DNA from 4 places in the Photorhabdus temperata genome. Region 4 is predicted to be linked to each of the others. Evidence: predicted binding sites of a transcription regulator. Region 4 holds the regulator's gene; each other region holds the start of a gene.
What was found. The regulator PurR, encoded in region 4, represses purine synthesis genes. The targets are predictions, from matches to a motif close to CANGCAAACGTTTGCNTG.

Region 1 (7,680 bases), on a different contig from region 4:
TGGACAATGGGGGTGAACGCACATTGTCCACCGGATGTTGCTGTTCGTTGGGTGAAAACCGTGGATGAGGATTTCCATGCCCGTTTTAGCGCGACTGCCCGGCGGTATCGTTATATTATTTTTAATCATCGTTATCGTCCGGCAGTACTGGTCGGTGGAGTGACGCATTTTCATTATCCATTGGATGAAAAGCGGATGCATCAGGCTGCGCAGTGTTTGTTGGGGGAAAATGATTTTACCTCTTTCCGTGCGGTTCAATGCCAGTCCAAAACACCCTGGCGTAATGTGATGCATATTAATGTCAACCGCTACGGGCATTACGTCGTAATAGATATTAAAGCCAACGCTTTTGTGCATCATATGGTGCGTAATATTGTCGGTAGCCTGATGGAAATTGGTTGTGGCAATCAGGATATTAACTGGATGGCACAATTGCTTGCTGTAAAAGACCGGACGAAAGCCGCTGCGACGGCCAAAGCGGCAGGATTATATCTGGTTGCCGTTGATTACCCTGCACAGTTTGATTTGCCGGGATCGGTTATGGGGCCTCTGTTTCTGGCCGATGATCTGGTTTAACATTTTTATTTGGTTGCTGACAAGGATGTTTTGGTATAACGGGGAATATTATGGAATATCTGACACATTTCGTTGATTTTGCTAAATTTATTATTGATTTTATTCTCCATGTTGACATTCATTTAGCAGAACTTGTCGCAGAATATGGTCATTGGGTGTATGGCATTCTGTTCCTGATTCTGTTTTGTGAAACAGGATTAGTGGTTACTCCATTTTTGCCAGGAGATTCGCTGCTATTTGTTGCGGGCGCTTTGGCGGCTTTGGATTCAAATGATCTGAATGTGCATATCATGGTGGTGCTGATGATTATTGCAGCCATTATTGGCGATGCGGTGAACTATGCTATTGGTCGTGTCTTTGGCGAAAGATTATTTACCAACCCGGATTCGAAAATTTTCCGCCGGAGTTATCTGGATAAAACACATGAGTTTTATGAAAAACATGGTGGGAAAGCCATTATTTTAGCGCGATTTGTACCAATTATCAGAACATTTGCACCATTCGTTGCAGGCATGGGGAAAATGTCTTATCGTCATTTTGCTGCTTATAACGTGATTGGCGCACTGGTTTGGGTACTGTTATTCACCTATGCTGGTTATATATTCGGTGATATGTCAATGGTACAACAGAATTTGAAACTGTTGATTGTTGCTATCATCTTTATCTCAATTCTGCCTGGAGTGATTGAAATCTGGCGTCACCGCCGTGCGGCGATGAAACAGAAAACCAATAACCCGTAACAGGTTTGAGCAGTTTTTTATCCACACTGTAATAGCATTGTGGTTTAATGGCACACATAACAAAACTGGCATAAGCCAGATTCAGACGGAAAGATCATTCAATGAGCTGGATTGAAAAAATTCTTAATAAAAGCAACATTACCCAAACTCATAAGGCAAATATCCCTGAAGGGGTTTGGACCAAATGTGATAGTTGCAGTCAGGTGCTCTACCGTGCTGAGTTAGAGCGCAATCTTGAGGTTTGCCCTAAATGTGATCATCACATGCGTATTTCGGCGCGTACCCGGTTGGAGGCTCTTCTTGATGAAGGGATAAAAACTGAATTAGGGGAGGAATTAGAGCCGAAAGATATTCTGAAATTCCGCGATTCTAAAAAGTATAAAGACCGTTTATCGGCAGCACAAAAGCAAACTGAAGAGAAAGACGCACTGATCGTGATGAAAGGCACGTTGAGTGGTATGCCGGTTGTTGTTGCTGCTTTTGAATTTGCGTTTATGGGGGGGTCAATGGCTTCTGTTGTCGGCGCCCGTTTTGTTCGCGCGGTAGAACAGGCGCTGGAAGACAATTGTCCTCTGGTCTGTTTTTCTGCCAGTGGCGGCGCCCGTATGCAAGAAGCGCTGATGTCACTGATGCAGATGGCGAAAACCAGTGCTGCTTTGGCAAAAATGCAGGAACGTGGTTTGCCTTATATCTCTGTGATGACTGACCCGACAATGGGCGGTGTTTCAGCGAGTTTGGCAATGCTGGGTGATATCAATATTGCTGAACCGAAAGCATTGATTGGCTTTGCCGGTCCACGTGTTATTGAGCAGACAGTACGCGAGAAACTGCCGCCAGGTTTCCAACGCAGTGAGTTTTTGTTGGAAAAGGGGGCGATTGACATGATTGTTCGTCGTCCTGAAATACGAGACACACTTGCCAATTTGCTTTCTAAACTGACTCATCAGCCGCAACCTGGTACTAAACCCGTTGTTGCTGAATTTGTGGCAGAACCCGCTGATGTTGATGCGAATATTCAAATAAGTACCAATAAAGAAGATGTCTGACACTTTGCAAATTCCTCAAGCCACGTCGCCGCTGACGACGTGGCTTTCCTATCTTGGAAGCCTGCATACTAAAGCCATTGATATGGGGCTTGAGCGTGTGGGCAAACTCGCCCGAACCTTGGAATTGGTTAATCCCGCGCCTAAGGTGATAACCGTATCCGGTACTAATGGTAAAGGCACCACTTGTTGCACTATCGAATCTGTTCTGTTGGCGGCTGGGTTGAGAGTGGGCGTTTACAGCTCACCGCATCTTGTACGTTATACCGAAAGAGTCCGTATTCAGGGTAAAGAGTTACCTGAACAGGCGTTCTGTCGTGTATTTGCGGATATTGAATCCCGTCGTGGTGATATTTCACTGACTTATTTTGAATATGGCACATTAGCGGCTCTGCAATTGTTTAAAGAAGCTTGCCTGGATGTCGTCATTTTAGAAGTCGGCTTAGGTGGGCGGCTGGATGCGACAAATATTGTGGATGCTGATATTGCAGCCGTTACCAGTATTGCACTTGATCACATTGACTGGTTAGGGGCTGATCGCGAATATATTGGTCGTGAGAAAGCGGGTATTTTCCGCAAAGATCGTTTTGCCGTGGTTGGTGAACCGGATATGTCATCTTCTATTGCGGAAGTTGCCGATGAATTGGGAGCCAAGTTGTTCCGCTGTGGTATTGACTGGCGCTTTTCTCAACAGGAGAAAGATTGGCACTGGCAATCTGATGATATGCTATTTAGTCATCTGCCTTTGCCAAATGTTCCTTTGATGAATGCCGCAACCGCAATGGGTGTCATTTGTTGCCTGTTACGACAAGGAGATAAAGTCAGTCAGGCTATTAATGAAAATGCCATCCATCAGGGGTTGCAAAATGCGCAATTGCCTGGGCGTTTCCAAATAATTCATGAAAAGCCGTTGTTGATTCTGGATGTGGCGCATAATCCACATGCCGCGGCTTATTTGGTACAGAAATTAGCCCTGTTGCCCCGTCAACCGGGCAGCAAAATTCTTGGGGTAGTGGGTATGCTTGGCGATAAAGATATTGCCGGCACACTGGCTTGCCTGTCACAGCAAATTAATGAGTGGTATTGTGCTCCGTTGACTGAACTGCGTGGTGCAGATGCACAGGCATTGGCTGAGCATCTTGAACAGCCACGGGTATTTACTGATGTGGAAAGTGCCTGGTACCAGGCAATGGCAGACGCTGATGAACAGGATATTGTTGTCGTTTGTGGTTCATTCCACACCGTAGCGCATGTCATGGAGGCTCTGGACAGGGAGAAGCGAAGTGGCAAGTAAATTTCAAAATCGTTTGGTCGGTACAATTGTATTGGTAGCACTGGGTGTTATTGTGCTGCCTGCATTGTTGGACGGCAACAAGAAATATAACGAAGATAAGTTTGCATCAATTCCCCTAGTTCCGAAGCCTGGGGATGAGCAAGAAATTGAATCTATTCCTCCCCTTAATCCGCCAATATTATCAATGCCTCTGGAAGATGAGACCGAGGCATTGCTGCCGGAGACGCTAGAGCAGCCGGAAATACCATTGGTGACAGTTCCGTCGTCGCCTGCACCGATAGCGCCTCCTGCTGTTCAGCCGGCAGTCAAACCTCAACCACAGATTAAGCCTGAACAAAAACCAGATATTAAGCAGCCGGTGCCGGCGAAACCAGAGATTAAACCGGAACCGAAGCCTGAAGTTAAACCTGTTGAAAAAGCACCGCAAGGGCAAGCATATATCGTACAACTGGGTGCCTTGAAAAACGCTGGAAAGGTGGATGAAATCGTTGCCAGACTGCGTTTGTCGGGTTATCAGGTCTATACGGTACCTTCATCTCCGGTGAATGGGCAGTTAACCAGAATATATGTCGGTCCGAATGCTTCTAAACAACAACTCGACTCGGCGTTATCAGAACTGAAAAATCTGACAGGATTACAAGGGCAGGTAAGAAGCTATAGACCGTGATAAAGCTGACGATGCCTATGTGACGAATAGGATAATTGTGATGAAATTAAGTAGTAAATATTAAGTGACCGCGGCGATAATGAATTTCCTATATCGCCGCTAATTATTTTCAGTGGAATAGGAAATCTGCTACGCAAACGTTTTCGTTTTCTGTTAAAATGCGCCTGAAACGGATGCCGGGGCGTCTATTTTGGAATTAAAACATGGTTTGGATTGATTACGTCATTATTGCCATTATTGGCTTCTCGGCATTGGTTAGCCTGATTCGTGGGTTTATTCGTGAGGCGTTGTCACTGGTCACCTGGGGATGTGCTTTTTTTGTGGCAAGCCACTTCTACTCTTACTTAGCGGTCTATTTTACCCGTTTTGAAGATGAACTGGTGCGTAACGGAATCGCCATTGCGCTTCTGTTTATTGCGACTTTAATTGTCGGTTCTGTGGTGAACTATGTGATAGGTTCTCTTGTGCAACGGACTGGATTGTCTGGTACTGATCGGGTACTCGGAGTCTGCTTTGGGGCATTGCGTGGTGTGCTGATTGTTGCTGCTATTCTGTTTTTTCTGGATACATTCACACCATTGTCTCAAAGTGATGACTGGAAGCAGTCACAATTGATCCCGCAGTTCAGTCATATCATCAGGTGGTTCTTTGACTACCTGCAAAATGCGTCAAGTTTCCTGCCGGAGAAATATACCTCTCCGCTTGGCTGATGAGGAAAAACTACATGTGCGGTATTGTTGGTATCGTCGGTTTTACACCGGTTAACCAGTCGATTTATGATGCGTTGACGGTGCTTCAGCACCGTGGGCAAGATGCTGCTGGCATTGCCACTATTGATGGCAACAATGGGTTTCGTTTACGCAAAGCCAACGGCTTAGTGAGAGATGTATTTGAAACCCGGCATATGCGGCGTTTACAGGGAACGATTGGGATTGGTCATGTTCGCTATCCGACAGCGGGCAGCTCCAGTGCATCGGAAGCCCAGCCGTTTTATGTGAACTCTCCATTTGGTATTACATTGACACACAATGGTAATTTGACGAATGCGCATGAATTAAAAAGAATGTTGTTTGAAAATGCCCGTCGCCATGTGAATACCACGTCAGATTCCGAGATTTTGCTCAATGTTTTTGCTAATGAATTGGATCGTTTTCAGTATTATCCGTTGGAACCTGACAATATTTTCGCCGCGGTAGCGGCAATGCATAAACAGGTTCGTGGCGCTTATGCCTGTATTGCGATGATTATCGGTCATGGGTTAGTCGCTTTTCGCGATCCGCACGGTATTCGTCCGTTGGTATTAGGCAAGCGTACTCTGAATGATGGCAGTAATGAATATATGGTCGCTTCTGAAAGTGTTGCATTGGATACGCTGGGTTTTGAATTCCTGCGGGATGTCGCATCGGGTGAAGCGGTTTATATCACTGAGAAAGGCCAGTTATTTACCCGCCAGTGCGCTGAAAATCCTTCTCTGACCCCCTGTTTGTTTGAATTTGTCTATTTTGCCCGTCCAGACTCTTTTATTGATAAGATTTCGGTTTATAACGCCCGTGTGCGGATGGGCCATAAGTTGGGGACGAAAATTGCCCGTGAGTGGGAAGATTTACATATTGATGTGGTTATTCCTGTCCCTGAAACTTCCTGTGATATTGCTCTGGAAATTGCCCGTATACTGGGTAAACCCTACCGTCAGGGGTTTGTGAAAAACCGTTATGTTGGCCGGACATTTATTATGCCGGGTCAACAGGAGCGTCGGAAGTCGGTCCGCCGTAAACTGAATGCCAATCGTGCTGAGTTCCGCGATAAGAATGTGCTGCTGGTGGATGACTCTATCGTTCGCGGTACAACGTCAGAACAGATTGTTGAAATGGCCCGTGAAGCGGGAGCGAAGAGGGTTTATCTTGCGTCTGCGGCTCCAGAAGTGCGTTTCCCGAATGTTTATGGCATTGATATGCCAAATGCAAATGAATTGATCGCTCATGGACGTGAAGTTGATGAAATTCGCCAGCTCATTGGTGCAGATGCGTTGATATTCCAGGATTTGACGGATCTGATTGATGCCGTTCGTGAAGAAAACCCAGATATTGAAGAGTTTGAATGTTCAGTATTCAATGGCATTTATGTTACCAAAGACATTGACCAGACTTATCTCTATTATCTGGAAAATCTGCGTAAAGACGATGAAATGACATTGAATAATCAGAACGAAATCGAAAACCTGGATATCTATAATGAAGGTTGATGACCTTCGGATTTAAAATTGTTGTCCAGTGTCAGCATGAGGAAAAAATGAAAAGATTGATCGTGGGGCTTACAGGAGCAAGCGGGGCTATTTATGGCGTCAGGCTGCTGCAAGCTTTACAGCCAGTTGAGGGCATAGAAACACATCTGGTCATCAGTCAGTCCGCTCGCCAGACACTGGCGCTTGAAACAGATTATAGTTTACGGGATGTGCAAGCGCTGGCTGATGTTGTGTATGACAACAGAGATATAGCCGCTGCTATCTCTTCCGGTTCGTTCAAAACTTCGGGTATGGTCGTTTTGCCATGTTCAATGAAAACCCTTTCAGGTATTGTTCACAGCTATACTGATGGGTTATTGACCAGAGCGGCAGATGTTGTATTGAAAGAAAGCCGTAAGTTGGTGCTTGGTGTGAGAGAAACACCATTGCATTTGGGGCATCTCAGGTTGATGACTCAGGCGGCAGAAATAGGTGCGGTGATTATGCCGCCGGTGCCAGCATTTTATCATCGGCCTGAACAGATTCAGGATATTATTGACCAGACGGTTAATCGGGTGCTCGATCAGTTTGATATAGAGCTACCTCATGATCTGTTTACCCGTTGGCAAGGCGCTAAAGGTGTTGAGATTTAGTGTGTATCAGGTCTTCAAAAGCTTCCTTTAGCTGAAAATAACGGAAGCCAAAACCAGCTTGTTCCAGTTTATGCGGTATTGCCTGCTGTCCTCCCAGTACCAGTGCCGCAGCTTCTCCCATGAGTAATTTCAGCACAAAAGCAGGTATGCGGATAATTGCAGGGCGGTTCAAGACTTCTCCGAGTGTTGCGGCAAACTGATCATTATGTACCGGATAAGGGGCGGTGATATTAAAAGGACCGTTCAAACCGGGTGTCATCAATAGGTAATAGATGGCATTCACCATATCATCGATATGGATCCAAGATAGATACTGCTTTCCGCTACTCATAGGGCCACCAAGCCCAAGGCGGAAAAGTGGTAACATTTTTTTCAGTGCTCCACCGTTTTTTGCCAGTACAACGCCGGTACGCAAAAGACAAACACGGGTTTGATCACTGGCAGCTTGTAATGCAAGTTGTTCCCATCGTTTACAGAGTTGATGAG
Region 2 (7,680 bases), on a different contig from region 4:
CCTGGGAATGGATGGCGGTTCAACATGTCATAAGGCAATCCCAGCTCCAGGCCAATCTTGCGAACTTCATCTTTGAACAACTCTTTCAGCGGTTCCACCAGACCCAGTTTCATCTCTTCCGGCAAACCACCTACGTTATGGTGAGATTTGATGACGTGTGCTTTACCTGTCGCAGAGGCCGCTGATTCAATAACGTCCGGGTAAATAGTGCCTTGAGCCAACCATTTAACCTGAGCCTGTTTACTTGCCTCTTGATCAAACACTTCAATAAACACACGGCCAATGGTTTTGCGTTTTTCTTCCGGATCATTGATGCCAGCCAATGCAGTAAGGAAGCGATCTTCTGCGGGAACATGGACGATATTCAGCCCAAATTTACCAGCAAACATTTCCATTACCTGGTCGGCTTCATTCAAACGCAGTAAACCGTTATCGACAAATACACAGGTCAGACGTTTGCCAATTGCACGATGCAGTAATAACGCGGTGACAGAGGAATCAACACCACCGGACAACCCTAAAATAACGTGATCGTCACCAATCTGTTCACGCAGACGTATAACAGCATCTTCAATAATCGAATCAGGAGTCCACAGAGCTTCACATTGGCAAATATCCAATACAAAACGTTCCAGTATGCGTTGCCCTTGATGGGTATGGGTGACTTCCGGATGGAACTGTACACCATAAAAACGTTTTTCTTCATTCGCTATAATGGCAAACGGGCAAGTATCAGTGCTGGCAATAGTGATAAAATCCGCAGGGATTGCAGTGACTTTATCACCATGACTCATCCATACATCCAGTAACGGTTTACCCTGCTCATTCAACGAATCCTGGATACCACGAAGCAATGCACTTTCCGCTTTAATTTCAACCTGAGCATAACCAAATTCACGTTCAATAGAACTTTCTACCTTGCCACCGCATTGCATCGACATAGTTTGCATGCCATAGCAGACACCCAGTACAGGAATATCGGCATTAAAAACATATTCAGGTGCACGCGGACTTTCCTGCTCTGTGGTACTTTCCGGGCCACCAGAAAGAATAATACCGCTTGGGTTGAATTCGCGGATTTGTTCTTCCGTTACATCCCATGCCCAAAGTTCACAGTAAACGCCGATTTCACGGATACGGCGAGCAATCAACTGAGCATATTGCGAACCAAAATCAAGGATAAGAATACGGTGCTGATGGATATTTGTTGTCATGTGTGGCGAATTCCAAAAAAACAAGTAAATAAGAACAAAGGAGATAGGTGGCTCCTACAGGAGCCACAATAAATATGAATTATAGACCTAATCGGTAGTTTGGAGACTCTTTGGTAATGGTTACATCGTGAACGTGGCTTTCCTGAATACCCGCACCACTAATGCGAACAAATTCGGCTTTGGTTCTCAATTCATCAATAGTTGCGCAGCCAGTCAGCCCCATACAGGAACGCAGGCCGCCCATTTGCTGATGGATAATGTTTTTTAGCAATCCCTTATAGGCAACTCGGCCTTCAATGCCTTCCGGTACCAGTTTGTCTGCGGCATTATCAGTTTGGAAATAGCGATCGGAAGAACCTTTAGACATCGCGCCCAGAGAACCCATTCCACGATAAGATTTAAATGAACGCCCCTGGAATAGCTCAATTTCTCCTGGGGATTCTTCCGTGCCTGCCAACATGGAACCAACCATGACACAGGAGGCCCCTGCGGCAATTGCTTTAGCAATATCGCCGGAGAAACGAATACCACCATCAGCAATAACCGGGATCCCTGTGCCTTCCAGCGCTTCAACCGCATCAGAGATAGCAGTAATTTGCGGCACACCGACACCCGTCACAATACGGGTAGTACAGATAGAACCAGGACCAATACCGACTTTAACCGCATTGACACCAGCTTCTACCAACGCTTTTGCACCTTCTCCCGTCGCCACGTTACCACCAATAATCTGTAGATTCGGGTATTTAGCGCGGGTTTCACGAATACGCTGCAATACACCTTCAGAATGACCGTGTGATGAATCAATCAGCAGAACATCAATACCCGCGGCAACCAACGCATCAACACGCTCTTCATTACCGGCACCCGCACCAACCGCGGCCCCAACGCGTAAACGTCCATGCTCATCCTTACAGGCATTAGGTTTACGTTCCGCTTTCTGGAAATCCTTAACCGTGATCATGCCAAGCAGATGAAAGTCCTCATCAACCACCAGCGCTTTTTCAACCCGTTTTTCGTGCATTTTCTGCAACACAACATCACGGGCTTCGCCTTCTTTTACCGTTACCAGACGCTCTTTAGGTGTCATTACCGCAGTAACCGGCTGATCCAGATCGGTAACGAAACGTACGTCACGACCCGTAATAATACCAACTAACTCATTTCCTTCGGTCACAACAGGATAGCCAGCAAAACCATTACGTTCTGTCAGTGCCTGAACTTCACGCAATGTTGTTTTCGGAGCCACCGTGACGGGATTTGTCACAACACCGCTCTCATGTTTTTTCACCCGGCTAACTTCTTCTGCCTGGCGCTCAATAGACATATTTTTATGAATAAAACCAATTCCGCCTTCCTGAGCCAGCGCAATAGCCAAGCCGGATTCAGTCACGGTATCCATCGCCGCAGACAGCATAGGAACATTCAGACGAATAGTGGAAGTCAGTCGAGTAGACAGATCAGCAGTGTTAGGCAGAACAGAAGAGTGGGCAGGAATTAACAAAACATCGTCAAAAGTTAAAGCTTCTTTTTTAATTCGTAACATAAGCAATATCTCACCAGGCTGCGGACAATTTAAGGAATAAAATATTGCCGCGGCATTATACAGAACGTAATCGGTTGCCTCCAGCATTTTATTAAAAAATTTCTTGCTTACTTCATAACGAACGTTAGTATCGGTGAATTAAGCCCTTGTTTTGGAATTTGATCTGGCTCACATGTCACTACCTTCTAATACTGGAATTTTTTCTGTCAGCCGCCTCAATCAGACGGTCCGTCAACTGCTCGAAATGGAAATGGGCAGAATTTGGCTAAGTGCTGAAATATCGAATTTTTCTCAACCCTCCTCCGGACACTGGTATTTCACCCTGAAAGATGAACGCGCTCAGGTGCGGACCGCAATGTTTCGCAGTAGTAATCAACGGGTGACATTCAAACCACAAAATGGTCAGCAGGTTTTAGTCCGCGCGGCAATTACGCTTTATGAACCCAGGGGAGACTACCAGCTTATTGTTGAAAGTATGCAACCCGCCGGTGATGGCCTGTTACAGCAACAGTTTGAATTATTGAAACAGAAACTCAATGACGAAGGATTATTTGATCAGCGTCATAAGAAACCCCTTCCCTCTCCTGCTCAACAGCTTGGGGTGATTACATCAGCCAGTGGCGCCGCCCTGCATGATATTCTGAATATTTTGCAGCGCCGTGATCCATCATTGCCAATTGTCATTTATCCAACAGCCGTTCAAGGGACCGAAGCGCCGCTACAGATTATTCGGGCAATTGAATTAGCTAATGAAAGGCAGGAATGTGATGTATTGATCGTCGGCCGCGGTGGTGGCTCGTTGGAAGATTTATGGAGTTTCAATGATGAACGTGTCGCCAGAGCGATTTTTCACAGTGATATTCCGATAGTCAGTGCAGTAGGCCATGAAACGGATGTTACCATTGCTGATTTCGTGGCAGATTTGCGGGCCCCGACACCATCAGCAGCCGCTGAATTGGTCAGCCGTAATCAACTCGAATTGTTACGTCAAATCCAGTCGCAACAACAGCGATTGGAGATGGCAATGGATTACTTCTTTGCACAAAAACAGCAGGTTTTCAGCCTGTTATCTCACCGTTTACAACAACAGCACCCTCATTTACGGCTGGCTCGTCAGCAAAACTTACTGGTTAGCTTACGCCAGCGACTCACTGACAGTTTGCAACGACATCTGCGACAAAGCGATCTGGCTTATGAGAAATTGCAACAACGGCTCGGGTATTCAGAACCCAGTCAGCAGATCCGCCAGTATAGCCAACAGATTCAGCAACAAGATTTTCGGCTAAAACAAGCGATCGAACGACAAATCAGCCGTTCCAGAGAAAAATTTGCTGTTTCCTGCTCACGAATGGAAGCCGTCAGCCCACTGGCGACACTGGCCCGTGGTTACAGCATCAGCGAAGCCCCTGATGGAAAATTACTGAAACAAACCAAACAAGTGCATGTTGGTGATACTCTGAAAACCCGGTTACAAGATGGCTGGATTGAGAGTGAAGTGATTAAGGTCAAGAAAGAACGTAAAAAACGACCAGCAAGTCAGAAATAGTGGCATTCCCTTGCCACTTATTTTTTCTACTATCAGAAACGGATTTCTGCACCTGCAATATAAGTCCGGCCTCTGGCTGTTTGCATAGACGAAGTTTGTTCAATCATTAATGGAGACGAATTTGCGCGATTAAGTGCTTCCGAATAATTTTTGTTTGCCAAGTTCTGTACTGAAAATTTCAACAGCACGTTTTTATTTATCTGATAATCACTATAAAGATCGACTATCGTTGGGATTTTAGGTTCCTTTTGCAATATAACCCGCCCGTCGTCATCAATATTATATTGATCTGGGTCCATCCTATGAGAATCACCCGTATATTTAACAATCGCACCAACACGGACTTTCTCATCAAATAAACGGACACCAGTATCCAGAGTCATAAAACTATCAGGCAATTGTGACACGGGATCGGCACCAAAATGCGCTGTAGCGGCAGAAGTTGGCTGGCGCGTTTTTTGCCAGCTATAAGCCAATTTGCTATAAAATATACCTGCATCATAATCAGCAGAAACTTCATACCCGCTTATTTTCACCGGCGTCAGACTATTGTGATAGATATACATTTTGATGTTAGGATCGACTGTATCGTAATCTACTGAACTATCAGCTTTACATGTTTTCCTATTGCCACAGATAAGCCAGATATCACTGAGAATATAATCTTTTATTCTAGATTGATACCAGGCAGCCTTCAGGCGGAAGGTATCTCCTTTTACAATCAAGTCTGGGCGGAAACTGTTAAAGCCAATTTGATAAGTGTCTGATGTCTCTCCTTTCAAAAATGGGTTCATGGATCCACCACCTTCATTACTATAGAAAGTTTCCTGAATATTTGGCGCTCTCATTGAACGGGCATAACTGACGAATGGCTGGAATTCAGGAATAATTTCTGCTGATAATAAAACACCTGGATTAAATCCATGTTGTTTCAAATCCAATTCAGTTTCCCACTGAGGGAAACAAGGGATCCGCAGATCACAAGCCGGTTTATGGCCTTTGACACTGTAGTCCATATAATTAAATGAAATGTCTGCCCGATAAATTCCACGACTAATTTTCAGCCCGCCATAAATACTGGCAATATCTTGTTTACCACTTGGTGCAAAAACATTATTTTCTTTTGCTTCACCATCTGTTTTTTCATATTCTTTCCTTTCTTGTTCATCTTGACCTTTACCAGAATAAATACTATCCGTTGCCTTGCTATACTCGGTTTTCATCAACTTACTGCCGAATGTCAGTTCAAAATCTGTATCACCATAGCCGAAACGGCTGATATTACTGATATCTATTGCATCTGATCTATTTTTAGCATTGCTATTCAGCAGCCTATAAAGTGAATCACCTTCGTAGCGTTGAGTCCCCTCGCTGGTGCTAGCCAGTAATTTTATATCAATCCATTCGCTGAATGGTGTGTAATTGTATTTTAGGTAAATATCCCGACTATCAATATGACGACGGGTAAATTTATTATGATAATTCCGTCCACTGAGCTCCATATCATGAAAGTCGCTCGGTTTAATATTTATTTTAATTAATTGCGAATTGGGCTTTTGCTTAAATGATTTATTTGTAACAAACTCATCGCTTAATACGCCATCGCCATTTTTATAATGCGCATCAATTGAATGTCCGCTGACAGCCAGCATAGCACCTATTGAACCTTCAGAACTGAACGCCGAGGTTTTACCTGCAACCGCTATCATGCCATTATGACCAATACCATTATTGCCATAATTTGCTTTTGTGCGTACTCCCAACGAATTCCCCGCGAATATCACATCATCTACGCCAATTGTGCGGAAATTAGCGCTACCCACTAATGCATTAACGCTATCTGAACCATCAGATTGACCACGGTTGACATCAATTCCCACGATAAAATTAGGATCAATTATTGCACCGAATTGATTATAAGTAGTACCGTGAGCTGGACTAGTCGGAGATGTACCATAAAAACTCTGGCTAACACCATCAACCATCATATTCACTCGTCCAAAACCACTTAATCCACGTATATTAATCGTCACTGTTCCCTGACCCGGATCTATTTGAGTATAAGTTCCTGGCATACTGCGTAATATACTATCCACTGACTGAAGTTTAGTATCTTCACCTTTAGAACTATAAGAACCGGGTTTTTCCATTGCCCGCACTTCAGCATTATCCTGTGAACCTGAAACCTTAAGACTACTGAATTTCAGCACCTTATCTGATTTCCCTTCTTGCTTTTCCTCACCATAAGCAAGCCCTTGAAGCCCAATAAAAACAACCCCGACCCCTGCTATTTTTGTCATTATTTTCATTTCAATCATCCAAAATGCATACAAATAAATATTTGCTTACATACCAATTTTCAAAAAAACAATAGAAATATTTAGCACTGATAAATAATTATCAGTGCTTTTAATAAAAACTTATATTTATAATTTCTTTCAGTTATCTTTTAATTGTGGGAAATACTTCTGAGCATCATCCAGCATCAAAATAAAACTGTAATCCAGTGCAGTGTCTTTCAGTCGGTTAAAACGGCCTGATTTACCACCATGCCCGGCACTCATATTGGTTTCCAATAATAAAATAGAGTCACCTTTTTTCATATCCCGTAATTTTGCTACCCATTTAGTCGGTTCCCAATATTGAACCTGTGAATCATGAAATCCACTCGTAACTAATAAGTTTGGATAGCGCTGATGCTTTATATTGTCATACGGGCTATATGATTTAATTCGAAGATAATCTTCTTTATTTTCCGGGTTACCCCACTCTTCATATTCTCCTACGGTCAATGGAATAGAAGGGTCGAGCATAGTTGTAACCGCATCAACAAATGGCACCTGAGCAACCACACCACGATATAATTCCGGAGCCTGATTAATCACCGTACCCATCAGCAAACCACCGGCACTGCCTCCCATAGCATAAACCCGTTTACTGTCGCCATATTTCTGAGCAATCAGTGCCTTGGTCACATCAATAAAGTCAGTAAAACTATTCATTTTATTTTCGACTTTACCTTGCAGGTACCATTTTTTACCCAATTCACCGCCGCCACGCACATGTACCAACGCGTAAACAAAGCCCCGATCTAATAAACTCAATCGTGGTGAACTAAATGAAGGATCCATACTGATACCATAAGCCCCATAACCATATATCAGGATCGGGTTCTGGCCTTTTTTGAACAGTGATTTACGATAAACCAAAGAAACAGGAACTTCCACGCCATCACGGGCTTTCACCCAAATACGCTGACTCTCATAATGATGTTTATCAAAGCCTTTGACTTCCTGCTGTTTAAGTAATTCCCGCTCACCGGTTTTCAGATTCCACTGGAATGTTGAGCTTGGTGTTGTCATGGATGAATAACC
Region 3 (7,680 bases), on a different contig from region 4:
TAATGATAAGTAAATATATCTGGAAAATAGGAAAAATAAATCGTTATAATTGTCCCTGATATAGTGAAGTGAGATACCGTAGTGACTAAAATATATAGTGATGAATATTGGATGCAGCAGGCGATGGAACGAGCAATAAAAGCCTGGGAGCAAGGGGAAATACCTGTAGGCGCTGTATTGGTCGCTGACAATGAAATCATTGCTGAAGGCTGGAATCAGTCCATTATTAAGCATGATCCCACTGCTCATGCTGAAATTATTGTGTTACGGAAAGGGGGAGAGCGGTTACAAAATTATCGTCTGTTGAATACCACGTTATATGTCACTCTTGAACCTTGCACTATGTGTGCGGGTTCTATGGTGCATAGCCGGATACAGCGACTGGTTTATGGTGCCAACGATATGAAAACCGGCGCAGTCGGTTCTTTGATTGATATATTGCGCCATCCCGGTATGAATCATCAGATTGAAATTACAGGCGGCGTACTTGCTAAAGAGTGTTCCACGATGTTGAGTGCTTTTTTTAAACAACGTCGGGAACAACATAAGGCATTAAAAGCCGCCAGAAAACAGCGGGAAGAAAATCAATAAATATCATTGGTGGGGGAGTTGTTTACTCTGCTTTTGATTTTTCTTCCTGAGAAACTAATTTCTTCCGGTTTTCTTTTGCCTGTAAATATCCAACTAAACTAAGTTGATAACGGCGGATATTTTCGACATAGCGATAAGCCTCATGCCCACGGGCATACCCGTAGGTGGTATTGGTATAGTATTTTTTCTGGCTTAACAGCGGTATTCGGGCTTTTACATCAAGCCAGCTATTGGGATTTCCTTTCTGTGATGCCGTTAGTTTACGAGCATCCAGCATGTGACCATAGCCCATATTGTAAGCAGCCAGTGCAAACCAGATTCGCTCATCTTTAGGGATGTTTTCAGGTAGTCGTTTCATCAGATTTTGTAAATAGATTGCGCCGCCTTTAATACTTTCTTCTGGATCAAGGCGGTCAACAACACCTAACCCTTTAGCCGTCGGGTTGGTTAACATCATCAGGCCACGCACACCTGTGGGAGAGGTTGCCTGTGGGTCCCAGTGAGACTCCTGCCAGGCAATTGCAGCCAGTAGTTGCCAGCTGATTTCGCTGGAGTATTTCTCAAACAGAGGTTGATAAGCAGGCAGAATATGATCAATAGCACTGAGAAAAGAGAGTGTATCGAAATAATCAAATGAGCCGACATGACCGAAATATTTCTCTTCCAGCCGTGGCATCACATCTTCTTCCGTCATCTGGCTGAAAAAATCCAGCATGGCGGCATAAAGGCTGTAATCATCAATACGTTTTAAATACCACGTCAGGGGATTATCTTCACTGATATCAAAAGCGACGGCCAGATTAGGGTGAGTACGCTGTTGCAACGCGACATTGATAGAGTCGCCCAAGGTGTAATCCAGTTTGCCCTCTGATACCCGCTCCAGTAATTCCCGGGTGTTGTATTGCTGTGTCTCATCCCATTCAAGTTCCGGGTAAGACTCTTCTTTCATCTTTTTCAGCGTACTAACATGAGCCGAACCAGAAGTGACCAGCAATTTGCCTTTCAAATCCTTAAAAGAGCGGGGACGTGGAGTCCCTTTGCGGTAAATCAGTTGTTGAGAAACAGAATAGTAAGCTGGACCCGTGCGGGTTTGCTCCAGTCTCTCCTCATTATAGGTAAGACCGGCAGCCAAAAAATCTGCGTCACCCTTTTCCAGATCGTCAAATAATTGGTTGAAATTTGTTCTGAATTTGATTTCCAATTTAACGCCAAGATAATCAGCAAAGCGTTTCGCCAGCTCGTAATCAAACCCATTGGGTTCTTTTTTACTTGTAAGATGAATCAGAGGTGAGCTGATTGTGCTAATCCGTAGCTCTCCCTTGGTCATGATCCTGTTAATCTGCTCCTGCTGTTTATTCGGCCAACTGATGTTCAGACTGATGATTGCGGCAGAAAAAAGAGCGATAACAATGATAACGAAATAGTTTATTTTTATATTATTCAAACAATTATCTCTGTATAACGCGGTGTGGTGCGATGCAAAAACGCGTTATATTATCATGGCTAAATTTCCAGTGATTGAGCATTTTGCGGAACAAAAACTTGCGGCGCAACTTAATTGATACCATTTGCATAACCTGGCGATAAGATAATTAGCATTAATAATCGTCACGCAAACGGTTTCGTCACTGGTCGCAATCCTCTATAATGTGCCCGTTTCCCCCTGAGGCATCAGTCAGGCTTTGCTTCTAAGATGAGAGAATGTATTACTATGGAAATTCTGCGTGGCTCACCCGCTTTATCGGCATTTCGTATCACCAAGCTTCTTTCTGTGTGTCAGGAACAGCAACTTCCGGTCAATGATATTTATGCGGAATATGTTCATTTCGCAGAAATTAATGCAACTTTGAGTGATGCTGATTCAGCAAAATTACAACGATTATTAAAATATGGACCTTCTCTGGCTGAACACGAACCACAAGGTACGTTGCTGTTAGTGACTCCTCGTCCGGGAACCATTTCCCCGTGGTCTTCGAAAGCAACCGATATTGCTCACAATTGTGGTCTGTCTCAGGTTGTGCGTTTGGAGCGTGGTCTGGCTTACTACGTTCAGTGTGATGAAATGAGTGATGCACAATGGCAAATGTTGTCGGCGTTGTTGCATGACCGGATGATGGAAACGGTTTTTACTCAACTGGAACAGGCGGAGAAATTATTTTCTCATCAGCAACCCGCTCCGTTAAAACGCATTGATATTCTGCAAACAGGGCGTAGTGCGTTAGAGAAAGCCAATATTGAACTTGGATTGGCGTTGGCCCCGGATGAGATTGATTATCTGATGGAAGCTTTCCAAAAACTGGAACGTAATCCAACCGATGTTGAGCTTTATATGTTTGCTCAGGCTAATTCAGAGCATTGTCGCCATAAAATATTTAATGCTGACTGGATTATTGATGGTCAGGAACAGCCAAAATCACTGTTCAAAATGATCAAAAATACCTATGAGCAGACACCTGATTATGTCTTGTCAGCTTATAAGGATAATGCCGCTGTGATGGAAGGGTCTGCTGTTGGCCGTTTCTTTGCCAGTGCGGAAGACGGTTCATATGATTACCATCAGGAGCAGGCCCATATCCTGATGAAAGTTGAAACGCATAATCATCCAACCGCAATTTCCCCGTGGCCGGGAGCATCGACAGGTTCTGGTGGCGAAATCCGCGATGAAGGCGCGACGGGGCGAGGCGCCAAGCCAAAAGCCGGGTTGGTGGGATTTTCGGTATCCAATCTGCGGATACCGGGTTTTGAACAGCCGTGGGAAGAGGATTTCGGTAAACCGGATCGTATTGTCAGCGCCTTGGATATCATGACTGAAGGCCCTCTGGGCGGCGCTGCATTTAATAACGAATTTGGCCGTCCGGCGCTGCTGGGTTATTTTCGTACCTATGAAGAAAAAGTAAACAGCCATAACGGCAGTGAATTACGTGGCTACCACAAACCCATCATGTTGGCGGGTGGGATGGGTAATATCCGTGATGAGCATGTCAAAAAGGGTGAAATATCTGTTGGCGCTAAATTAATTGTGCTTGGCGGCCCGTCTATGAACATTGGTTTGGGCGGTGGTGCGGCATCTTCTATGGCATCTGGTCAATCTGATGCTGATCTAGATTTTGCTTCTGTTCAACGTGATAACCCGGAAATGGAACGCCGTTGTCAGGAAGTGATTGATTGCTGTTGGCAATTGGGTGAAAACAACCCGATTCTGTTCATTCATGATGTCGGTGCTGGTGGGCTTTCTAATGCTATGCCTGAGTTGGTAAGTGATGGTGGTCGCGGTGGACGGTTTGAACTACGCAAAATTCTTAATGATGAGCCGGGAATGAGTCCGCTGGAAGTCTGGTGTAATGAATCTCAGGAACGTTATGTACTGGCTGTTGCGCCAGAACAGCTTCCTCTGTTTGAGGAAATTTGCCGGCGTGAGCGGGCGCCTTATGCCGTTATCGGCGAGGCAACAGAAGAGCGTCATTTGCTGCTGAATGATGAACACTTTGATAACCAGCCAATTGGTATGCCGCTGGATGTGCTGCTGGGTAAAACGCCAAAAATGTTGCGTAATGTCAGTACATTAAAAGCCAGTGGTGAAAGCCTTGAACGCAGGGATATCAATCTGGCGGAGGCTGTTAAGCGCATTATGCACTTGCCGGCTGTGGCGGAAAAAACATTCCTGATAACGATAGGCGATCGTACTGTGACTGGCATGGTTTCCCGTGATCAGATGGTTGGCCCGTGGCAGATCCCGGTGGCAGATTGTGCGGTGACTACCGCCAGTCTTGATAGCTACTATGGCGAAGCGATGTCTATGGGGGAACGATCGCCAGTCGCGTTGCTGGATTTTGCCGCCTCTGCCCGTATGGCTGTTGGTGAAGCGCTAACTAATATCGCTTCCGCTTATGTTCAGGATTTGAAACGTATTAAGCTTTCGGCTAACTGGATGTCTGCCGCGGGTCATCCTGGAGAGGATGCCGGTTTGTATGCGGCAGTTAAAGCTGTGGGTGAGGAGTTGTGTCCTGCTCTGGGGCTGACTATTCCCGTGGGTAAAGATTCCATGTCGATGAAAACCCGCTGGCATGACAAAGGTGAAGAGCGTGAAATGACGTCACCTTTATCGCTGGTGATTACGGCCTTTGCCAGAGTGGAAGATGTGCGTCGTACAGTAACGCCTGAGCTTTCCATTGATGAAGATAATGCGTTGTTGTTAATCGATTTGGGGCAAGGGAAGAACACATTGGGTGGCACCGCGTTGGCGCAGGTTTACCGCCAGCTTGGTAACAAGACTGCTGATGTACGTAGCGCTGAACAATTGGCTGGATTTTTCAATGCGATTCAGCAACTGATTGCAGAACAGAAATTGCTGGCCTATCACGACCGTTCTGATGGTGGCTTGCTGGTAACGCTGGCTGAAATGGCTTTTGCCGGTCATTGTGGCATTGAAGCTGATATCAGTGTGTTTGATGAAGATATTCTGGCTGCGTTGTTTACGGAAGAGTTGGGTGCTGTGGTTCAGATCCGTGCATCTGATAAAGCGTTTGTTGAAAACCTGCTGGCAGAACATGGATTGGCTGACTGTGTGCATTATTTGGGTAAGGCCAAAGTGGGTGATGATTTTGTCATCTTTAGTGGCAATACCGAAGTATATCGCCAGAATCGCAGTACTCTGCGTCTATGGTGGGCTGAAACCACATGGCAAATGCAGCGTCTGCGTGATAATCCAGAGTGTGCAGATCAGGAGCATCAGGCCAAACGGGATAATCAAGATCCCGGATTGAATGTAAAACTGACGTTTGATATTTCAGAAGATATTGCCGCACCTTACATTTTGCAGCAGGTAAGACCGAAAGTGGCTGTCCTGCGTGAACAGGGTGTTAACTCTCATGTTGAAATGGCTGCTGCCTTCCACCGGGCAGGTTTTGACGCTATTGATATGCATATGAGTGATTTGCTGTCTGGACGTATTGGATTGGAACAGTTCCAGACACTGGTTGCTTGTGGCGGCTTCTCTTATGGTGACGTGCTGGGTGCCGGTGAAGGTTGGGCGAAATCAATTCTGTTCAACGAACGCGTTCGTGATGAATTTGCGGCTTTCTTTACACGGCCTGATACTCTGGCGCTGGGTGTTTGTAATGGTTGCCAGATGATGTCTAACCTGCGGGAGTTGATCCCTGGTGCGGAACATTGGCCGCGTTTTGTTCGTAACCGCTCAGAACGTTTTGAGGCTCGTTTCAGTTTGGTGGAAATTATGGACAGTCCGTCACTCTTCCTGAAAGATATGGTGGGTTCACGTATGCCGATTGCTGTTTCTCATGGTGAAGGGCAAGTGGAATTCCGCGATAGCCAGCATCTTAAGATGCTTGAAAGCAACCAGTTAGTGGCTCTGCGTTACGTGAACAACTATGGTCAGGTCACGGAAAACTACCCGGCTAACCCCAATGGTTCAGTGAATGGTATTACCGCAGTCACCAGCCTTGATGGGCGGGCAACCGTGATGATGCCACATCCAGAAAGGGTATCCCGCACTGTGAATAACTCCTGGCATCCAGAGGAGTGGAACGAAGATGGTCCGTGGATGCGGATTTTCCGTAATGCCCGTAAGCAGTTGGGGTAGTATTGCTGTATAAGTAAATTGTGTCAGGCGGTTTTTTAGGCTGATAGTGCTCATTGGCTTCATTGGGATTTTTCGTTCGGTAACTGACGTGAAATTACAATTGAAGCCATTTTTTATTTCTTTTGTCTGCTGATTTCTTTTCAGCTATTTGCTAATAGTTGATGGATTTCGGTCAGTTTCTTATCGGCTATAGTACATTTTCCTTTGGCGAGAAAGATGTTTATATAGCAATTGACCGCCCTTATGAAAATTACGCTATATAAATATATAAGCCTCTTAGACTTATATATTTGGTTATTTTCTCTGAATTAATAAACCTCGTAATTTTGGCCGGTTTGAGCCCCGTCTACGCTTTTCCTAAAAGCGAGTGCTACACGGCTGGCAGGAACTGCGTTAAAACCTGGGAAAAATTCACCATATTTATCTAATGATTCCTGCAAGACATTAGGGCTAACGCTGTTTATACGAATTCCCCTTGGCATTTCAATTGCCGCAGATTTTACAAATGCCTTGACACCACCATTTGCCATAGCTGCTGATGCCCCTTGCAGAATAGGGTCATCCATCATAATTCCAGTTGTTAAAGTAAAACTGCCTCCATCATTAATATAATTTATCCCTAAAAGTACTAAGTTAATTTGGCCTTTGAGTTTACTTCTTATGCCCACTTCATTTAACTCTGGGGTTAATTCCAAAATTGATCCAAAATGTGCGCTACCTGTTGCACTGACTACAGCATCAACTTTTCCAATTTTTTCATACATATTCTTAATACTATCAACGGATGTGATATCAACTATAATATCTAATCCGCTCCTTCCAGCACGAATAACTTCATGATTTTTTTCTAATTCTTCCGTGATTGCTTTTCCTATTGTACCGCTTGCTCCAATAATAATTACTCTCATTTCTATTACCCTTTACTGATTAATGAAATTTTTGCGACTACATCGTTGCATAGAGAAATATGACTTTTAACTCGATATGGTTGTAACTCTCTAATGATACTAGACTATAAAATAAAATTTACAATTCTAATGATTGCATGAAATAGCTTGGCGGGGAGGTTAATGCGTGTTGTGTATTTTTGATTTATTATTTTGGTGTTTTTGACTTAAATATAGTGTTTTAGTTTTTAAATTTAATTTTTTATGTTTTTTATGGTCGCCTACAGGGTTTATGAAATCTTTAGCAAGACAACTTTTCTTCTATCTGAATGATATTAATGTTACTGATTCAAATGTAAAAGTCTTATACCGGAAATTCTTGGGAATTCAGGCCCTATTTCTTCATTGTCTCAATTACCCGACAAGCGCCATTATGAGTGTCTCAAAAAGGAGACATTTAATTATTTGATTTATATATATTTTTATTTTCATGATTTCTGGTGTCTGTAATTGGCGACAGAAGACAAATTTTATTTATGCCAGAAACAAGATATTTTGTAGCTGAAACGTTAAGTTTTTTATTTTTAATAATAAAATCAATTT
Region 4 (7,680 bases):
ATATTCAAGCAGGCAGCAATGAGAATGTATTAGGTGCTATCGGTGGCGCAGTTCTGGGTGGCCTGGTTGGTAATACTATTGGCGGGGGTAGTGGCAACACATTGGCGACTGCCGCGGGTGCCGTTGCCGGTGGTGTTGCAGGCCAAAACATTCAGGGGGCACTCAACACAACTAAAGGTGTAGAATTGGAAATTCGTCGTGACAGCGGTGAGAGTATCATTGTTGTTCAAAAACAAGGTAAAACAGTCTTCAGTAAAGGCCAACGTGTCAGAATCGCAGGCCAAGGTAATAATCTGACGGTTTCACCTCGACAATAAAATATAGATAAGAAAACCGTGACTTCATCTTTGTAAGTCGCGGTCTTCTTTCATCCGGTTAGCATTTCATGGATATCGTAATTACTATCTACTCTGTAATTGGATAATATTTTGCTCTAGTTTCTGCACTAAAGTGGAAAGAAAAGCAAGTTCCTCGCGTGAAATACCATCCAGAATCTCATTTCTTGTCGATTCAATAACACCATCTAGCTCCCTAATAACTGATGCAGAGTCTTCAGTCAGCTTGATTCTTTTTGCACGACGATCATTGGCACAAGTATGCCGGGTGATAAGTCTTTTTTCCTCAAGCTGATCTAATGTTCTGACTAAAGATGGTTGTTCAATACCGATAGCTTTCGCCAACTGTATCTGAGATTGCTCCTGGGGTAACCGGCTAATATTGTATAGCGTTACCCAATGAGTCTGAGTTAATTCCAACGGCTTTAAACGATAATCAATTAAAGCACGCCAAATACGGACTAACCGTGCCAGATCTGATCCCAATGTAGATTCCAATTGTCCCTCCTTAAATAACTAGCCTACTAAACATAACAGCCAAATTTTTCTAAATCAGGCTAATTAGCCTTAAAAAAGTATATATAACTTCTGTGTAATCACAGTAAACTCTTAGTAACTAACTAATTCAGGTAACTATAACCAAGAACAACTAAACTTAAATTCAATTCAGAACAAAACAATTAACATACAATATTTTTAACACAAAAACTATCAGAACTATGAATACAAACAAATAGAAACCAATAAATATCATTCAATACTTTATTCCAAGTACTATAAGGATAGCTGTCATCTAAATGCTAAGCTATCTATTTTTACATTAATGTTGTTTTTATTTTACATTTGTCACACAATCAAACTAAAAATTCCATTCAAAACATAATGTTATAAAAAATTCAAAATAAAAACCGCTAACCTTCCCGTTAAGCAATAAATAAAAAAATAACAAACAAAACACCTTAAATTATAGTAGAACATTTATAACTTCGCCAAAAATATAACTCTATATAAGTAAATCATTGAATTGTTAACTCTAATAACCTCAAAATTTTCTAATTAAAATAGTGATGGCTGCTCAGGCAGTTCTTCATCTGTCTGATTTTGTGCTCTCACTGCACGTAAATATCTTTGCCGGCACAATCTCAATACTTCACGCTTTTGCCCATCTGACATTTTCATCCAATTAAATCTTTCTTCCCGGCTGCGATAACATCCCAAACAGAACCCCCGCTCATTAGCCTGACAAATTCCTCGACAAGGAGTGGGAATAGCAAAGAACTCTAGTTGCTCGACCATCACATCCCGTTTCCTATACAGTTCATATACTATATTTAATTATAAACCCAGATGAGAATAAATTATAATTATGGATAAATTGAACTGTAACCGTAAGACACGTTATAGTTAGTGGTTTTTGTGCGGCCTGCCGCACAAAAATACTGGTAAAACCATTAAATGAGAGGTAATTATGCGCTTACTCCACACCATGATCCGCGTTGGTGATCTGCAACGCTCCGTTGATTTTTATACTGAAGTATTAGGAATGCGCCTGCTACGCGTCAGTGAGAATACAGAATATAAGTACTCACTCGCCTTCGTTGGCTACACAGATGAAAGCGAAGGGGCGGTGATCGAGTTAACTTATAACTGGGGAGTTGACCATTATGCAATGGGAGATGCCTTTGGTCATATTGCATTGGGTGTCGATGATGTCGCAGCCACTTGCGAATCTATTCGCAAAGCAGGTGGTAACATTACCCGTGAAGCCGGCCCGGTAAAAGGTGGAACAACCGTTATTGCTTTCGTTGAAGATCCAGATGGTTACAAAATTGAGCTTATTGAAAACAAAAATGCCAGCAACGCCCTGGGTAACTCAATCTGATGTCTGACAAAAAAGAGCCAAACGTCCTTAGTAGGCGTTTCCGAGGTTATTACCCTGTTGTTATTGATGTTGAAACTGGCGGCTTTAATGCCAAAACAGACGCGTTACTTGAAATTGCCGCCATCACACTGGAGATGGATGATCAAGGTTGGCTGGCGCCAAGCGAATCACTTCATTTCCATATTGAACCATTTGAGGGCGCAAATCTTGAACCAGCGGCCCTAGAGTTTACCGGCATCGATCCATCAAACCCGCTACGTGGAGCAGTAAACGAGTATGAAGCTCTGCACGCTATTTTCAAAATGGTTCGTAAAGGGATAAAAAATAGTCATTGCAGTCGGGCCATTATCGTTGCGCACAATGCTAACTTTGATCATAGCTTTGTTATGGCTGCCGCAGAACGCGCCAGACTGAAACGGAATCCATTTCATCCATTTGCGACTTTTGATACGGCTGCTTTGGGTGGCCTGGTATTAGGACAAACGATTTTAGCAAAAGCCTGCGCCACAGCCGGGATCCCATTCGACAATAATCAGGCTCACAGCGCCTTATATGATACTGAGCGTACCGCTGAATTATTCTGTGAAATGGTTAATCGCTGGAAACAACTTGGCGGCTGGCCCTTAGCGACAACAGAAGAAGAAAAAACCGGATAGACTTATAGCTAACTATAAGATTAATATAATCAAATTAAAATTTAAGCAATAACAAAAACCCCCATATATCAACATATGGGGAGATAACATAATAGCCTGTCGCTAATTTAAAAATTATTCTGTCGCGTTTTCATCCTGAGAGCGATATTTATCAGCGGTTTCTTTAATTAATGTTTGTAGCTCACCACGTTGATACATTTCAATAATAATATCGCATCCACCTATCAACTCACCTTCGACCCAAAGCTGAGGAAACGTTGGCCAGTTAGCATACTTTGGCAATTCTGCACGAATATCTGGATTTTGCAAAATATCTACATAAGCAAAACGTTCACCACATGCAGATAAAGCCTGAACAACCTGGGCAGAAAATCCACAATTTGGTAATTTAGGAGAGCCTTTCATATACAGCAGAATCGGGTTCTCTTTAATTTGGCGCTCAATCTTCTCAATAATCGTCATTTTTATTTCCTTTAAACCAACAGTATGTTGATAACCAACATCGTCACAATATTGGCGGAGAATACCATTTTCTCTCACCAATATGCATCCTGATATTTTCTTATCCTGGTAAGGATGGCCTTTATCAGGCAAAGATCAAGCAAACAGCAGCAAAAATGGCAATCATCACCAACGTGCTCACCGCAGTAAATAAGCCAAGCTTCAAATCGGTATTCATCGATCCCCCCTAAGAATAGAAGTCTATAACCAAAAATACCATTCAGTTAACATGGTTAATTATCCTTACATTAAGGAAAAAACATAAAATAACGATCACCCTGTATTTTATAACATTGATTATTGCTTTCACTTTTGAGCCAGATCAGACAAAATTCAGGATTTATCGCTAAATTATTGCCAGCAGACACCCTAATGTATAAAGATACTGGTAAATAATTAACAAAGAGTTTTAAATTTAGACCAAAAGGTCAGGAGTATTTCATCTCATGGCAACGATCAAAGATGTGGCTAAGCACGCTGGCGTTTCAACCACTACCGTATCCCATGTTATTAATAAAACCCGTTTCGTCGCCGAAGATACCAAGGCCGCCGTTTGGGCTGCTATCAAAGAACTGAGTTATTCACCCAGTGCTGTTGCCCGCAGTCTGAAAGTTAACCATACAAAATCGATCGGATTACTGGCAACGTCCAGCGAAGCCCCCTATTTTGCTGAAGTCATCGAAGCCGTTGAGAACAGTTGTTATAGCAAAGGCTATACGCTGATTTTGTGTAACTCACACAATAACATTGATAAACAGAAAGCCTATCTGGCCATGCTGGCACAAAAACGGGTAGATGGATTGCTGGTGATGTGTTCAGAGTACCCGGAACAATTGCTGGGAATGTTAGAAGATTATCGCAATATCCCAATGGTCGTCATGGATTGGGGGCAAGCCAGAAGTAATTTCACTGATACTATTATTGATAACGCATTCCACGGCGGTTATCTGGCTGGTCGCTATCTTATTGAACGTGGTCATCGTGATATTGGTGCGATCCCTGGCCCCCTGGCACGAAATACCGGTGGCGGCCGTCATCAGGGATTCTTGAAAGCCTTAAAAGAAGCCAGTATTCCAATCAGAGAAGAGTGGATTGTTCAAGGGGATTTTGAACCCGAATCGGGCTACAAAGCCATGCATCAAATTCTGAATCAAAAACAGCGTCCGACCGCAGTTTTCTGTGGTGGCGATGTTATGGCAATGGGGGCTATTTGTGCTGCTGATGAACTAGGATTACGCGTCCCACAGGATATTTCTGTGATCGGTTACGATAATATACGCAACGCCCGCTATTTCTCTCCGGCATTGACGACTATCCATCAGCCAAAAGAACGTCTGGGACAAATGGCATTTTCTATGTTACTGGATAGAATAGTCAGTAAACGTGAAGATGCACAAACTATTGAAGTACATCCACGTTTGGTTGAACGGCGTTCTGTCACAGATGGCCCCTTTATCGACTATCGCCGTTAATCCTCCCTATTCATCCTGAAGCCATTCAGCATTAAGAGTTTCACTATCGCCGAGATAGCCAAGAAGCCAACTTAATGCCGGAGAATGGCTATTTTGCACCCATGTCAAACAACACGGGCTATCCGGCAAAGGCTGCTCTAATTCCAATGCTTCCAGTTTTTTCTGCCGGATCAGCGGCATTGCCCTATGCTTAGGTGCCATCCCCACACATAAACCCTCGTTCAGACAAGCCAGACCAGATTCCCAATCAGGTACCACCAGTCTGCGCTGATTATCCAGAGTCCAGGTGTCACGCTTCGGTAAATTGCGGGATGTATCCTCAAGACACAAGCTAGGATAAGGTCGCATTTGATCATCTGACAGAGGGCCGGTCAGCTGAGTCAAAGCATGACCCGTACTGACGACACACAGCCAGGGCATAAATCCCATATCTCGGAAACTGTACCTTTCCCCTACCGGCGCTACCCGGGTGGCGCCAATTGCAACATCAACCCGGCCATCCACCAGCGCGTCCCATACACCATTGAATACTTCCTGATGAATAAACAGCTCTATATCAGGAAAATGGTGATAAAAATCAAGAATAAGCTGACGACTGCGTTCTGGTTTAACAACCCGGTCAATAGCAATACTGAATTGCCCTCTCCAGCCATTTGCAACCTGTTGGCACTGATGACGAGTGTCAATCATTTTTTTGATAACAGCGCGAGCCTCTTTGATAAAAATAGTGCCTGACTCAGTTAATTCCACATCCCGATGACGACGTTCAAACAACGGGACCGCAAGCCACTCTTCCAGTTGTCTTACGGTATAACTGATTGCAGAAGGGACGCGGTGAAGTTCCGTTGCAGCAGCACTAAAACTTCCCGTTCTGGCAACAGCATCCACAACTTCAAGTGAATATTCTGACCACATAATTTTACCTTTCAATTTTTTTCACAGCATTATCCAAATATTACCGTTTCACAAGTAAAAATCACGGCATATAGAATATGTAAAAATATTCTTATCTACCTACACAGCAAGTTATTTCAATCATGACATCCAAAGAGAGTAATCAAATGAAAAACTCAAGTCAGTTCATGTTCTACCTTGCAGGCTTGAGTATGCTGGGTTACCTGGCTATTGATATGTATCTACCGGCATTCGGCCCTATGCAACAAGAATTAGGTACATCGGCGAGAGCAATCAGTGCCAGCCTGAGCATCTTTCTTGCAGGTTTTGCCTTTGCTCAACTTTTGTGGGGGCCTCTTTCCGATCGCTTTGGAAGAAAGCCTATTATCATCACCGGGTTATCAATGTTTTCTGTTGGCTGTCTGGGTATGCTTTGGATAACAGACGCCACGCAACTTTTAGTTTTGCGTTTTATCCAAGCCATAGGTGTTTGTTCAGCCGCAGTTTCATGGCAAGCATTAGTTATTGATCGTTATGACGCCAACCATACTAAACGCGTTTTTGCCACGATCATGCCCCTAGTCGCACTTTCCCCTGCCCTGGCGCCTTTGATGGGTGCCTGGCTGTTACAACATGGCGGCTGGCGCATCATTTTTCTGGTATTACTGGCAATTACATTATTACTGCTGTTGCCTACTCTATTCCTGCAAGAAAACCGCCAAAAAAAGCGTGAGACTGAAACGCAGAAAAGCAATGTATCTTTCTTTACGTTACTAAAATCTCCGGTGTTCAGTGGCAACGTCCTGATATTTGCATCATGCAGCGCTGGTTTTTTTGCCTGGTTAACAGGTTCACCTTTTATTCTCAGTAATATGGGCTATAGCCCAAAGGATATCGGTCTGAGTTATGTGCCTCAAACGTTAGCCTTTATGGCCGGTGGTTATGGATGCCGCAGTATCTTGACTAAAATAAGAAGTGAAATTGTTTTCCCTTATTTGTTGGTTGGCTATGCTGTCAGCATGATTGTGCTGTATTTAATCGCAAAATTTAGCGAACCAACCATGTTAACGATTCTGATTCCTTTCTGTTTTATGGCCGCTATGAATGGTGCTTCATATCCCATTGCAGTCGCTAATGCTTTATCCGCTTACCCACAAGACAGTGGAAAAGCCGCCGCATTGCAAAACACGCTCCAATTAGGGCTCTGTTTTATTGCCAGCCTGATTGTTTCAGCATTTATTAACAATCCGCTTATATCGACAACCACTGTCATGGCTTCTACCATTATTCTGATGGCATTAGGATATTTTATACAGTGGAAAAAAAAAGCTGATCGCTGTATTCAAGCTGTTGAACAACATTCCTGATATTAATCAAATCGTTACTTCAATAAAGACTGTTAATTATCAATTAATTGCAGTCTTTATTTATTAATTGATGAAACAATTTTCCGCTTTTATACTCATACAAGTTCCTTATTCTAAATAACCCGAATTTGAGGTTTTCAGGAGCAATGATGACCCCCATGAAGTTTATGGATTAGTGATTTCTAGGGTTTCGCGCTTTAATTCTTTGCTATTTTTTGCATTTTGCTCCCTCGCATTCTGCTTTGTTAGCTAAAACGAGCCTCTCAATATTCCATCACCCTAACCTTGGAGAGTATATGAGTTCATCGCACATTGAAAACCAAAAAACTGTCATTAATTCCTGGCAGCGAATTGCCAATGAAATGCTACAAGAAGCAGGGATTCAGATTAATGGTCACAATCCCTATGATATCCAGGTAAAAAACCCTGATTTCTATAAAAGAGTTTTACAACAGGGCTCACTGGGATTAGGTGAAAGTTATATGGATGGCTGGTGGGATTGTGAGCGGTTAGATATTTTCTTTTATCGCGTTTTACGTGCTGGATTAGAAAATAAAATGCCCAATAATTTCA

Region 1: a site for PurR is predicted at 4,451-4,468, ahead of cvpA (colicin V production protein). Genes of this name have one in related genera too.
Region 2: a site for PurR is predicted at 2,824-2,841, ahead of guaB (IMP dehydrogenase). Genes of this name have one in related genera too.
Region 3: a site for PurR is predicted at 2,201-2,218, ahead of purL (phosphoribosylformylglycinamidine synthase). Genes of this name have one in related genera too.

Annotation. Positions count from the first base shown of each region.
Region 1 is NZ_JAJAFX010000081.1:2,613-10,292, reverse strand. Features, by position in the region: gene truA (tRNA pseudouridine(38-40) synthase TruA) at 1-576, shown strand, start outside; gene LGZ99_RS21940 (DedA family protein) at 627-1,316, shown strand; gene accD (acetyl-CoA carboxylase, carboxyltransferase subunit beta) at 1,418-2,362, shown strand; gene folC (bifunctional tetrahydrofolate synthase/dihydrofolate synthase) at 2,355-3,653, shown strand; gene dedD (cell division protein DedD) at 3,643-4,320, shown strand; gene cvpA (colicin V production protein) at 4,524-5,030, shown strand; gene purF (amidophosphoribosyltransferase) at 5,045-6,562, shown strand; gene LGZ99_RS21910 (UbiX family flavin prenyltransferase) at 6,610-7,194, shown strand; gene LGZ99_RS21905 (TIGR01777 family oxidoreductase) at 7,175-7,680, opposite strand, start outside.
Region 2 is NZ_JAJAFX010000023.1:53,519-61,198, forward strand. Features, by position in the region: gene guaA (glutamine-hydrolyzing GMP synthase) at 1-1,214, opposite strand, end outside; gene guaB (IMP dehydrogenase) at 1,294-2,760, opposite strand; gene xseA (exodeoxyribonuclease VII large subunit) at 2,933-4,306, shown strand; gene LGZ99_RS10870 (TonB-dependent receptor domain-containing protein) at 4,339-6,615, opposite strand; gene LGZ99_RS10875 (S9 family peptidase) at 6,745-7,680, opposite strand, start outside.
Region 3 is NZ_JAJAFX010000014.1:79,784-87,463, reverse strand. Features, by position in the region: gene tadA (tRNA adenosine(34) deaminase TadA) at 82-591, shown strand; gene mltF (membrane-bound lytic murein transglycosylase MltF) at 614-2,035, opposite strand; gene purL (phosphoribosylformylglycinamidine synthase) at 2,303-6,190, shown strand; gene LGZ99_RS07655 (short chain dehydrogenase) at 6,499-7,098, opposite strand.
Region 4 is NZ_JAJAFX010000002.1:150,059-157,738, forward strand. Features, by position in the region: gene LGZ99_RS01330 (outer membrane lipoprotein) at 1-317, shown strand, start outside; gene slyA (transcriptional regulator SlyA) at 402-833, opposite strand; gene LGZ99_RS01340 (DUF1289 domain-containing protein) at 1,392-1,631, opposite strand; gene gloA (lactoylglutathione lyase) at 1,804-2,217, shown strand; gene rnt (ribonuclease T) at 2,217-2,873, shown strand; gene LGZ99_RS01355 (Grx4 family monothiol glutaredoxin) at 2,988-3,335, opposite strand; gene purR (HTH-type transcriptional repressor PurR) at 3,821-4,846, shown strand; gene punR (DNA-binding transcriptional activator PunR) at 4,853-5,761, opposite strand; gene punC (purine nucleoside transporter PunC) at 5,908-7,107, shown strand; gene cfa (cyclopropane fatty acyl phospholipid synthase) at 7,404-7,680, shown strand, end outside.